Regions from separate parts of the Janthinobacterium sp. GW460-12-1-14-LB5 genome, predicted to be linked through region 1. Evidence: riboswitches for the same ligand, from Rfam matches in the RefSeq annotation. Region 1 holds a riboswitch; the other holds the start of a gene.
The links. Region 1 has a riboswitch for FMN ahead of AC07X6_RS22640 (6,7-dimethyl-8-ribityllumazine synthase). Riboswitches for the same ligand answer to the same signal wherever they lie in the genome.

Region 1 (6,445 bases):
ACGATGAAAAAACTGGCCTTGGCCACGATAAACACCTTGAAACTCTCGCCTATGCCGAACAGCAAGATAAACAAAGGGATCAGGGCCACGGTCGGCAGCTGGCGCAGGATATTGAACGTGGGGTCGACATAGCTGCGCAAGCCCGGCGACAGGCCCAGCACGACGCCGAAAGCCAGGCCGGCGCTGGCGCCCAGGCCGAAACCGGCCAGCAGGCGGAACAGGCTGATGCCCAGGTGCTGGCCCAGTTCGCCGCTCTCGGCCAGGTCGCGCGCCGTCAGCAGCACTTGCCACGGCGACATCAGGATGTGCGCGGGCATCCATTCGAAGGTGGTGGCGGCCGTCCACAGCAGCAGCAAGGCCAGCGGCGACGCCCACACGGACCAGCGCGAGCGCACAAAGCGCCGCAGCCAGGGAATGGACGCCGCATGCGCTGGCGCTGGCGCTGGCGCGGGAGCGCGCGGCAAGGCGATAGTGAGGGAAGTCATGGCGACCAGTACGCTTGCAATTTCAGCTGCGCCAGCGCCTGGTTGACGAACTGGGGCGCGAACAGGCTGTCGACTTGCAGGGGACGCCCGATCAGCCCCGCGCTCTTCGCATACGCCGCCTCGCCCACGTAATGCTGGCGCAGGCTGGCCGTAAACAGGGGCGACCAGCGCGCCTGCCATGGCGTATGGTCGCCCGCCAGTTCGCGCCGCACCACGCTTTCCACCTGGCCGGCGGATGCCTCCGTGCGCACGTACTCGTCTTCGCCACCGGCGCCGGCGGCCCGGTGGTGCTCGCGCACATACGCCGTCACCACCAGCTGGGCCAGCTGCGGCCAGCGTTGCAGGAAGCCGCTGTCGGCCCACAGTTCGGCGCGCATCTTCCAGTCCTGCGGCGGCGCCTTGCTGGACCAGATGATCTTGCCCACCTTTTTATCTTCCAGCAGGAAAGCATCGCTGAGGGTGAAGAAGGCATCGGCGCCGCCCGTCGCCACGGCCGCCGCGCCCGCCTGCGGGTTCAGATTGAGGATCTTGACGTCGCGCAAGGTCATGCCATTCGCTTCGAGCAGGCGCGCGAATGGGTATTCCCACGGCCGGCCCCGGTGCAGGGCGATCTTCTTGCCCTTCAAGTCCTTGATCGAGCGGGCCGTCGAGCCGTTCGGCACCACCAGATAGGTGTTGCTGAAGCTGCCGCCAGGCAAAATCAGCCGCGTCTGCAAGCCCGAGGCATTGGCGATGATCGATGGCAGGTCGCCATACTGGGCCAGGTCGATCGAACGGTTGGCAAACGCCTCGTTGACTTGCGTCGCCACGGAATTGGTGGTGACGGGCACCCATTCCAGCTTCACGCCCAGCTTGCCCAGTTCGGCCGCCAGCCAGCCTTGCGCGGCCACCTGGGCGGCAGAACCGGCAAACACGGTCTTGCCGGACGGTGCCGTGCGCGCCACGACGGCGATGCGCACGGCGGCCGGCAGCGGATCGGCCGCCGACGCGATGGCTGGCGCCAGCACGCTGGCCGCCAGGGCGGTAGCGAGTACCTTGCGCCAGCTCAAACGTAAGAATTTCAATGACATTGCGAGCCTGTTCTTGTAAGGGTTACACCAGGTCGGTGGCAGGCAACAAGGACAGCGCGCGCGCCGTGTCGATCAGCTTGCTCATCTTCCATTGCTGCAGCAGCACGCCGGGACCGAAGTCGCGCGAACCGCCGATGGCTTCGGCCGCGATCTGGATCTGCGCGCCCTCTTCCAGCAGCAGGATGAATTCGGCCAGCTGCAGCAAGCCCTGCTTGCCCCACACGGTGGCGCCGCCGTTCGCTTCCAGGATGGCCGTGGCATGCGTATTGCGGGCGATTTCGCCGAGGATGAAATCGACTTCCGGCTGGCGGCGGTCGATATAGATGGGGATTTCGCGCACCAGCTGGTAGCGCTGCACGGGCACGTAGCGGATCGGCAGGGTGCGGTGCGTCTGCGCCCACGCGCCCAGCGATGGCGAGTGCACGTGCGAGATCGACGTGACCTCGGGCCGCTCGCGGAACAGCTTTAAATAGCGTGCGCCGCCGTTGTTGGCGTCGCCGAGCAGCACCGTGCCGTCCAGCGCCAGCACGGCCGCCTTCAGGGGCTGGCCGCGGCGGAACGGGCCGGGATCGTTGACCACCACCACCTTGTCGCCAGCGGGCGTGCGCTCGACAAAGCCCACCGTGCCGTTGGCCGTCAGACTGCCCGTCTCGCGCAAGCCGTCGAAGGCGGTCTGCGCATCGCGCCGCACCTGCTCCACGAAGGCCAGTTCGGCCGCCGTCAACTCCTGGGTTTGTACTTGCTCTGGTGCTTGTGCTTGTGCCACGTCCGTCATGTCATGCTCCATTCGGTAAAGAGGTTGAGACCGGGTTTCGTCTACCGTCTACTTTCGCAAGACGCGTGCCAGCGCCGGGGCCGCAAAAATGGCGGAGCGCTGCTGCCTGCGCAACAGCGGCTGCTGGCGCGGCAGCAGCGTTGTGCGCAGCGGCTGTCGGCAAGCCAGCAAGCGGCGCGGGCACGTTTCCTGCACGATTACAGGCTCCACCCACCACGAAAGAATCCCATGACTACCGCAACCGCCCCCGCCGTCGATACCGTCTGGTTCACCCGCTGTCCCGTGCCCACGGCCACGGGCCTGGCCTACAAGCTTGGCTGGCTGGACGAGGAATTCGCCCGCGACGGCATCGCGTTAAAGACGCTGCAGGAAGTGGGCGGCGAGCTGGCGCGCCACCACTACGACCATGGCTTGTCCACGCTCGTGCGCGAAGGGGGCAACCTGCTGGCCCTGCCCGCGCGCGCGCAAGGGGCGCCCACGCGTCTGATCGGCCTGACCTGGATCGACGAATGGCAAGCCATCCTCGTGCGCCCCGGTTCCGGCATCGCCACGCCCGCGCAGCTGCAGGGCAAGCGCCTGGCGCTGCCCGTGTTCCGCGCCGAAGACTTGCGCGAGAACCGGCGCGGGCGCAGCATCGCGCGCGGCATGAGCCTGGCCGGCTACAAGGGCGTGCTGGCATCGGCCGGCCTCACGCTCGACGACGTGCGGCTGGTGGAAGTGGGTGCCGACGCCCAGGCATCGGCCAATCTGGGCGCGGGCCTGTGGCAAGGCATAGGCCCGCTCTTGCGCGGCGAAGTCGACGCCGTCTACGTGAAAGGCGCGGCGGCGGCCGAGGCGGCCCGCGCGGCGGGGCTGGAAGTGGGCATAGCCATCGACGCCCTGCCCGACCGGCGCTTCCGCGTCAACAACGGCACGCCGCGCCCGATCACCGTGCATGCATCCATGCTGGAACAGCATTTCGAGCTGGTCGTGCGCTTCCTGACGCAGACCTTGCGCGCCGCGCACTGGGCGCGCAGCCACAAAGAAGATGTGCTGGCCATCCTGCAGGGCGAGACGCGGGCCGGCGCCGACGCCGTGGCCGAAGCCTACCGCGACGGTTTTCACCTGACCCTGGCGCCCGACCTGTCCGACGACAAGGTGGCGCTGTTCCGCCAGCAGAAGGATTTTCAATTGCAGCACGGTTTTCTCGACCGCGACGTCGACATCGACAGCTGGATCGACCGCCGGCCATTGGAAGAGGCGCAGCGCAGGCTCGACGCGCTGCTGCGGCAGGCGGCATAAGGAAATGGGGCCAGCCCATGGCAACATGTGCTGGCCCCACAGGCACTATCGATTCACGGCAGGCCGGCTGCTAGGCTGCCAGCGCCGCCTGCGGCGCGCTGGCCGGTTGCGCCAGCCGCTGCAGCGAATGGATGGTGGCGGCGCAGGCCGTCGCCAGTTCCACGCCCTTGACCTTGAAGTGCTGGAAGTAGAATGCCTGGTGCTCCTGGCCCGCATGGAAGTGGTGCGGGGTCAGCACGGCCGACAGCACGGGCACGCCCGTCGCCAGCTGCACCTGCATCATGCCGGAAATGACGGCATCGGCGACGAAATCATGGCGGTAGATGCCGCCGTCCACCACCAGGGCGGAAGCGGCAATCGCCGCGTACCGGCCGCTTTTGGCCAGCACTTGCGCATGCAGGGGGATTTCAAAGGCGCCGGCGACGTCGATGACGTCGATATCGCTCTCGGCGAAGCCCAGCGCGGCCATTTCCGCGATAAACGACAGCCTGCATTGCGCGACGATGTCGCGGTGCCAGCCCGCCTGGATGAAGGCGATGCGTTTGGCTGGTGTTGCGTGTGATGCTTGTGACATATAAAAGACTCCTGTTTTCAAGAATAATAAAAACAGGGCATCGGATCGAAGGGGATATGACGGGCGCATGAAAGCCACGCCCAACTGCGCATGCAGGCACGCGCGCAGACGCACCGACGGCAAACGCAGGCCGTCCATGCGCCGGGCGGATGCCGGCGTCGACACAATGATGCCATCCCGCTCTCTCTTTATCCGGACTATACCGTCGGCCCCGGAATCACACCAGGTCTGCTGACCTTGCCGTCATGGCCCGAAGACCGTGCCGGCAAGCGCTCGCGGGCTAGGCACGCATGCCATTACCGCCGGTGGGGAATCGCACCCCGCCCTGAGAACGTTGCATGGCCAGCGCAGCGGGTGCGGCAGCCATGCCCGGCGACTATAGCATATCGCCCCTGCCTCTGCCCTGCGCGGTCAGAACTGCAGCGTGTACGACGCGCCCACTGTGCGGCCCTGGCCGATGATCACCGTGTCGCCGTTGACGGCGCCGGGCACGAAGCTGGTAAGCGTGTGGTTGCGGTAGACCTTGTCGGCCAGGTTGTTCGCATACGCCGTGATGCGCTGCTTGCCGCCCGGGAGCACGTACGACAGGCGGGCGTTGGCCAGCGCGAAGCCGCCCTGGTTCAGCAGGTTGCGCGCGGCATTTTGCGGGTCGACATAGTAGTACTGCTTCGACGTGTAGCGCACGTCGCCGCTGAAGACCAGTTGCGCGCCATTGCCCAGCGGGTAGCGGTAATCGGCCGCCAGCAGGGCCGTCACGTGGGGCGAGCGCACGAATTCGTTGCCGGAGCGGTCGCCGCCATTGTTCTGGATGGCGAAATCGTCGAATTCCGTGCGCAGCAGGCCCAGGTTGGCATTGACGTGCAGGTTGTCCGTCGGCTGCGCCTCGATCTCGAATTCCGCGCCGTTGACGTGGGCCTTGCGCACGTTCTGCAGGTAATTGACGCTTTGCGTGGGGTCGCCGTTGTACACGCCCGTGATATTCACCTGCACGTTCTTGTAATCATAGTGAAAAACGTTGGCGTTGAAATTCAAACGCCCGTCCAGCCATTCGGACTTGATGCCCGCCTCGAACGAGTTCAGGGTTTCCGGCTTCACCGTGTTCAGCGCGCGCACGTCCGTGGCGCTGGTGTTGTAGCCGCCGGACTTGATGCCGTGCGCGTACTTCAGGTAGCCGCGCAGGGTGCGGCTGAAGCGGTATTCGGGCGTCACGTCATACGTCAGCGCGTTCCACGTGGTCGATGGATTCGACGTGAAATTGTTGTTGGCCACGGAGGCGGCCGTGTAATTGCCGCCCCGGACCGTGTTCCACCAGTTGGCCGCATCGCCGAACGTCACCGTGTTCGAGACGGCCTGCACGCGCTGCAAGTCCAGGTCCTTGGTTTCCGTCGTCCAGCGCAAGCCGAACGTGGACAGCAGCTGCTCGCTGAAGTTGACGGTGGTGCTGCCGAAGATGGCCGCGCTGCGCGCCTTGTGCTGGTAGATGGTGCGGTTGTAGCCGACGGGCTGCGTGCTGCCCGCCAGCGCCGGCACGGTGCCGTTGGGCAGGCGCGCGCCGGCCGAATCGGCATCGATCTTTTCATTGAAGTAGAACAGACCCGCCACCCAGCTCACGGCGCCGTTCTGCGGAGACGTCAGGCGCAGCTCCTGCGACACTTGCCGGCTGCTGGCCTTGGAACGGCTGCGGCCCACTTCCAGCGGCGTATTGTCGCTGTCGCCCGTGGCTTCGTTCCTGAAATTTTCATAGCCCGTGATGGAAGTGAGGGTCACTTCGCCCAGCGCATATTCGAGGTTCAGCTGGGCGCCGCCCTGTTGCACGTCGCTGTCGGCCGGCGCATTCGTGCTGACGTCGTCGGGATTCGTGCTGGGGACGTAGCCGTTGCGGTACACGCCATTGGCGCCATAGCTGGCCACGGTCGTGGTGGCGCCCTTGGTCGTGTAGTCGCGGTAATGCAGGTTCAGATTCGCCGTCAGGTCGCGCCCGATCAGGGCCTTGAGCTGGCCGCGGATGGCGCTGTCCTTGAGTTTTCCATCGCGTTCGCCCGTAAACTGGTTGTGGAAGCGGCCCTTGTCCTGCTGCTCCGTATGGAAGGACAGCCGCCCCGCCAGCACCTCGTCGATCAGCGCGCCGCCGATGGCGCCTTCGGCCACGGTGGTGTCGTAGCTGCCGTAGTCAAGCTTGGCGTAGCCGCTGGATTTGAACGAGGGTTTGCGCGAGATCACGTTGATGGCGCCGCCCGTCGTGTTCTTGCCCCACAGGGTG
Region 2 (6,445 bases), on a different contig from region 1:
TTCCAGCGCGGCCAGGCGGCGCCCGCACGTGGCCTGGTCGATGCACAGCAGGGCGGCCGCGCCGCGCAGGGTGCCGGCCCGGCCGATGGCCAGAAAGATGCGCGCGTTATCCCAATCCAAGCTGCTTCTCCTGTTTTATATGGTGATGCATTTTTGCATCAGTGTGCCGAGTTTATGCCTGTTTACCGCATCGCGCAACGCTCGCATAATGGCTGCCCCCTGTTACTGCAAGGAGTACCATGACTGCCCCCACACCGCACCGCGCCAGCGGCTTGATCCTGCTGACCCTGGCCTTCGGCTTCGTCATGGCCATGCTCGACGTCACGGCCGTCAACGTGGCGCTGTCCGATATCGCGCTGGACTTGAATATTCCGCTGACGGGCCTGGTCTGGGTGGTTGATGGCTACACCTTGACGTTTGCCGCGCTGCTGCTGGCCGGCGGCGCGCTGGCCGACCGCTACGGGCCGAAAGCCGTGTACCAGGGCGGCCTCGGCGTCTTCATCCTCGGTTCTATCCTGTGCGGCGCCGCGCCCGACGGACATTTCTTGACGGCGGCGCGTTTGCTGCAGGGCGCGGGCGCGGCCCTGTTCATGCCCAGTTCGCTCAGCCTGCTCACGCACAGCTTCGAAGACGAGCGCGAGCGCACGCGCATGCTCGGTGCCTGGTCGGCGCTGGTGGGCGTGGCCGGTGCGTCCGGCCCCCTGATCGGCGGCATCCTCGTGCACCAGTTCGGCTGGCGCAGCGTCTTCTGGGTCAACGTGCCGCTGGGCGTGCTGGCCATCGTCATGGCGCAGCTGCTGCTGGTGGCGCCGGCGCGCCAGCCGCGCGATTTGTCGCTGTTCAGCCATGCGCTCGGTGTGGCGGCGCTGGCGGGCCTGAGTTTCGTGCTGATCGAAGGCCCCGTGCTGGGCTGGCTGTCGCCCGGCGTGCTGGCGGCGGGCGCATTGACGGTGCTGTCGGCCTGGCAATTGCTGCGGCGCGAGCGCAGCGGCAGCCATCCGCTGTTGCCGCGTGAACTGTTTCACAGCAGCAGCTTTGGCGCGGCCAATGGCGTGGGGTTTCTGATCAATTTCTGCGTGTTCGGGCAATTGTTCTTATTGAGCCTGTTTTTGCAGCAGTCGGGCGGTGCCGATGCCCTGCAGTCGGGCTTGCGCCTGTTGCCCATGATGGCGGCCTATACGGTGGGAAACTTTATGGCGGGAAATATTGCGGCGCGTCATGGCACGCGCCTGCCCATGCTGCTAGGCTTGCTGGTGGGTGCCGTCATGGCCTTGCTGCTGATGGGCTTGCGTCCGGGCACGCCGTATGGCTGGCTGGCGCTGGGCACGGCCGTCATGAATGTGGCCATCGGCATCGCCATTCCCGCCATGACGGCCACCGTGATGCGGGTGGCCGGCAAGCGGCATGCGAACAGCGCGGCGGCGGCCCTGAATGCGAACCGGCAGATCGGCGCGCTGGTGGGCGTGGCGCTGATCGGCAGCATCCTGCACGTGCTGCCCGACTGGTCGCTGCGCCTGCCGCTGGCTTACGCGACGATCGCCGCCGCGTATGGCCTGGCGGCGGGCCTCGTCTACCGGCACGTGCATTTGCCGAAGGCGGTAGCTGCCGCTTGACGGATTATTGCGCGTGCTTGCTGCGCCACTCCACCAGTTCCTCGATGGTCAGGATCGGCATGCCGTGCAGTTCGGCGAAGCGCTCGATATCGTCGCCGCGCATCATGGTGCCATCCGGGTTCATCAGTTCGCACAGCACGGCGGCCGGGTTCAGGCCCGCCATGCGCGACAGGTCGACAGAGCCTTCCGTGTGGCCACGGCGCTCGAGCACGCCGCCGGGCGCGGCGCGCAGGGGGAACACGTGGCCGGGGCGCACCAGGTCTGCGGGCTTGGCATTTGGCGCGATGGCGGCGCGGATGGTGGTGACGCGGTCGGCGGCCGACACGCCCGTCGTGACGCCGTCGCGCGCCTCGATGGAGACGGTGAACGGCGTACCGTAGCGGCTGCCGTTGTCGGACGACATGGGCGGCAATTCCAGCTTGCTGACGACGTCCGTCGGCAGGCACAGGCAGACGATGCCGCTGCATTCGCGGATCAGCAAAGCCATGGTTTCGTTCGTCAATTTTTCGGCAGACAGGATCAGGTCGGCTTCGTTTTCACGGTCGAAATCGTCGAGCAGGATGACGGGGATGCCGGCGCGCATGGCGGCCAGGGCGGACTGGATGCGACCTTCCAGGTCGTTGGAAAGCAGGGTATAGCTGTTGACTAACATGGTGAAACGCTCCTCGCATAGGCGAAAAACGCTGCAGGGCAAGCGAATAGACGCAACTGGCCGCATCGACAGGTCGATGGGACATCACACTACTGCACATCTTCTTTCATCCGGACTATACCGTCGGCTCTGGAGTCACACCAGATCTGCTGACCTCACCAGGCGGTGCCTGGAAAGCGCTCGCGGGCTTGACCGTTGCCGGTCTTACCGCCGGTGGGGAATCGCACCCCGCCCCGAAGACGTATTGTTGTGCCGGTCCACATGACCGGCGGCAATACTTTAGCACAATTGAAAAAACCTGGCAGGACACCGTTGAGTTTGTCATTCGGCAAAGTTGCCTGGGAAAAGCGGTTTTTCCTAAGCTGTTTTTAATGGCGGAAACAGAATTTCAGTGTAAGGTATGGCTACTGAATCTTACCGTTGAGAATACATGAAGCTGAGTAAATTACGCCTGATCTCGGGCGCCGTCTTGCTGGCCTGCGCCTGCATGGCCCAGGCGGAAATCCGTTTGACCGATCCCCTGCCGCTGGCACCAGAAGTTACCGTAGGAAAATTGCCGAACGGCTTGACCTATTACATCAAGAAAAATGCCCGTCCCGCCCAGAAAGTGGAATTGCGGCTGGTGGTGAAAGCCGGCTCCATCCTGGAAGATGACGACCAGCAAGGTCTCGCGCATTTCACGGAACACATGGCCTTCAATGGTTCCACGCATTTCAAGCGCAATGAGCTGATTTCCTACTTGCAATCGATCGGCGTGAAGTTCGGCGCCGACTTGAATGCCTACACGAGTTTCGATGAAACCGTCTACGTGTTGCCGATTCCGACGAACAAGAAGGAAAACCTGGAAAAGGGTTTTCTCGTGCTGGAAGACTGGGCGCATGGCTTGAAATTCAATCCGGCCGACATCAACAGCGAGCGCGGCATCGTGCTGGAAGAGGCGCGCCTGGGCAAGGGCGCCAGCGACCGCATGAACAAGGTGCTGTATCCGAAGCTGCTGAACGGTTCGCGCTATGCGCAGCGCATGCCGATCGGCAAGGAATCCGTGCTGAAGACCTTCAAGCCGGAAGCCATCAAGCGTTTCTACAAGGATTGGTACCGTCCCGACCTGATGGCCGTGATGGTGGTGGGCGACGTGGAGCCGGGCCAGGCTGAAAAGCTGATCCGTCAGCATTTCGGCAAGCTGAAAAACCCCGCGAAACCGCGTCCGCGCCTGTATGCGGAAGTGCCGCAGCGCTCGCAAACGGAAGCGCTGGTGATCACGGACAAGGAAGCGCCCGACGACAGCGTCTTCATCCGCTACCCGATCCGCGCCGCGCAGGAACCCGTCACGATTGCCGACTACCGCCGCCAGATGATCGAAAACCTGTATGGGCAAATGCTCAGCGCCCGCATGCAGGAATTGACGCAGCAAGCCAACCCGCCGTTCATCCAGGGCGGCAGCAGCATGGGCAAGCTGGTGCGCGGCTATGAATCGTTCAGCGCGTATGCCTTGCTGGGCAAGGGCGGCGTGCAGCCGGCCGTCGATGCGCTGGTGCAGGAAGACGAGCGGGCGCGCCGCTTCGGTTTCAGCCAGGCTGAGCTGGACCGCGCGCGCAAGGATATGTTGCGCAATTACGAGCGCGCCTACAGCGAACGCGACAAGTCCGATTCGGCCGGTTTCGTGGCCGAGTATTCGCGCAACTTCCTGGAGCAGGAAGCCATTCCCGGCATCGCCAATGAATTGCTGTACGCGCAGGAACTCTTGCCGCAGGTAACCTTGCAGGAAATCAACGAAACGGTGGCCAAGGTGATTCCCGACCAGCAAAAGAAACTGGTGGTCTTCATGGGCGCCGAGCCGAAGGCGGGCGATGCGGCCTCGACCGTACCGACGCAGCAGCAATTGCTCGACGCGGTGGCGCAGGCGGAGCGGCAAACCGTCGAGCCGCGCACGGAAAAAGTGCTTGCCAGTAAGCTGATGGACGGCCCGCCGGCCGGCGGCAGCATCGTCTCGGAAAAACTGAACAGCGCCATCGGCGTGACGGAACTGACCCTGGGCAATGGCGTGCGCGTGCTGCTGAAACCGACGGACTTCAAGAACGACCAGGTGCTGATGGGTTCGACCCGTTTCGGCGGCCAGTCGCTGTTCGGCGATGCCGACATCTACAATGCCCGCTATGCCAGCGCCGTGGTCGGCAGCATGGGGCTGAAAGATATGGCGCCGCTGGACTTGCAGAAAGTGCTGGCCGGCAAGACGGTCAACGTGGGCGCTTCGCTGGGCGAGCTGAGCGAAGGCTTTGGCGGCTCGGCCAGCAGCGCGGATGTGGAAGCCATGCTGCAACTGGTGTATCTGTATTTCCATGACGTGCGCAAGGATGCGGGCCTGTACCAGTCCTTCATCGGCAAGCAGCAGGACCTGGCGAAAAACAGCATGGCGCAGCCGGAAGCCGTGTTCTACGATGCCGTCCAGCATGCCATGTATGGCGACAACCCGCGCGTCGATGGCGTGCCGCGCGCGGCCGACTTCGACAAGGTGGGCCTGGACCGTTCATTGGAAATCTTCCGCCAGCGCTTTTCCAGCGCGCGCGGCATGACCTTCATCTTTGCGGGCAGCTTCGAGCTCGACAAGATCAAGCCCCTGATCGCCAGCTACCTGGGCACCTTGCCCGTGGCCGACGTGGCGCACGCCTACCGCGACGTGGGCATGCGCCCCGTCAGCGGGGTGGTCAAGAAGAATGTCTACATGGGCAGCGAGCCCAAAAGCACGATTTCCATCACCTTCAATGGCGATGCCGCGTATTCGGACGAGCAAAAGCTGACCCTGCAGGCGCTGGGCGAGGTGCTGAACCTGAAAGTCATCGAAGTGCTGCGCGAAAAGATGAGCATGATCTATGGCGGCGGCTTCGAAACGTCGATGGGCCAGCATCCGTATGGCCATTATTCCGTGGCCTTGAACTTGCCGACGGGGCCGGAAAACGTGGACAAGGTGATCGCCGCCGCCTTTGCCGAAATCAACAGGATGAAGGCGGACGGGCCATCCGCGGCCGACCTGGAAAAGGTCAAGCTGAACTGGATCACGCGCCAGCAAAAGTCCTTGCGCGAAAACCGCTACTGGATGAGCCAGCTGATGGGCTCGGTGACGCAGGGACGCGACCCCGCGCACATCCTGCGTTACGAGCAGCGCGTGCGCGCCCTCACGCCGCAAGCCGTCAAACTGGCGGCGCAGCGCTATCTGAACATGGATAACTATGTGCAGGTGGTGCTGTACCCGGAACGTAAAAATGTTGCAGTGAAGTAATCTTCATGCTGGCGTTGCCGGGGCGCCAGTGTGCCGAAGCTGTTAAAATGCTGCTAATGGATGTGATCGCAATTTAACAAGCAAGGAAATACGATGGCTAAGAAAGAAGAACTCGATCCGGAAACCCTGGAGTTGATCAACTGGTGTATCGAGGTCGAAGGCTTCCTCGTGGCCGGCGGCGCCACCGTGGCGCAGGCGCAAGACCATATCGAAGAGCAGGTAGAGTGGTTTACCGATCAGTTCTATGACGGCTTGACGCCGGAAGAGGCGGCCAAGGAAGCCTTGGCCTGACCTTCAGTCAGACTTCAGCAAGACATATGCGGGCGGTGCCTGCCGGGCATCAGCCTGGTAGCGCCGCCCGCTTTGCTTTTCTGAAAAGATTTCCACATGGAAATTGTTTATAATTCCACATTTTATTCTTTACCCAGGCTCCCATGACTCTCCGTTCGCGCATTCTCCTCCTGTGTTTCAGCACCTTGCTGGGCATCGTCCTCATCGCATCCTTTTCCCTGTATTCCCTGCGCCAGACCATGATGGCGGAAAGGGTCGAGCAATTGACGGTGCTGGTCGAGCTGGCCAATGCCTCGGTGGAAAAGGCGTATGCGCTGGAACAGTCGGGCAAGCTCACGCGTGAGCAGGCGCAGCAGCAGGCCAAGCTGGCCATCGGCAGCTTCGTCAAGGACGAGATGTATTACTTTGTGCGCGATTTCAGCACCGACTTGCTGTACGTGCACCCGAATCCTGCGCGCATCGGCACGCCGCAAAAGAACATGAAGCAGTCGGGCGACCGCTACCGCGCGGCCCTGGCCAACAGCCGCATCGGCATGGTGCAGGCGGACGGCACGCGTCCCGGCGTGAAGGACCCGGTGGCGAAGATGTATGCCGTGGTGAAATTTGCGCCGTGGG

Region 2: another riboswitch for FMN. It lies ahead of ribB (3,4-dihydroxy-2-butanone-4-phosphate synthase); the one in region 1 lies ahead of AC07X6_RS22640 (6,7-dimethyl-8-ribityllumazine synthase).

What each region holds. Positions count from the first base shown of each region.
Region 1 is NZ_JBWKYD010000024.1:75,802-82,246, reverse strand. It holds gene AC07X6_RS22660 (ABC transporter permease) at 1-485, opposite strand, end outside; gene AC07X6_RS22655 (PhnD/SsuA/transferrin family substrate-binding protein) at 482-1,555, opposite strand; gene AC07X6_RS22650 (class II aldolase/adducin family protein) at 1,578-2,330, opposite strand; gene AC07X6_RS22645 (ABC transporter substrate-binding protein) at 2,559-3,611, shown strand; gene AC07X6_RS22640 (6,7-dimethyl-8-ribityllumazine synthase) at 3,682-4,185, opposite strand; FMN riboswitch at 4,361-4,522, opposite strand; gene AC07X6_RS22635 (TonB-dependent receptor) at 4,597-6,445, opposite strand, start outside.
Region 2 is NZ_JBWKYD010000003.1:107,172-113,616, reverse strand. It holds gene AC07X6_RS03675 (LysR family transcriptional regulator) at 1-120, opposite strand, end outside; gene AC07X6_RS03670 (MFS transporter) at 240-1,613, shown strand; gene ribB (3,4-dihydroxy-2-butanone-4-phosphate synthase) at 1,618-2,265, opposite strand; FMN riboswitch at 2,360-2,510, opposite strand; gene AC07X6_RS03660 (M16 family metallopeptidase) at 2,696-5,539, shown strand; gene AC07X6_RS03655 (hypothetical protein) at 5,633-5,830, shown strand; gene AC07X6_RS03650 (methyl-accepting chemotaxis protein) at 5,974-6,445, shown strand, end outside.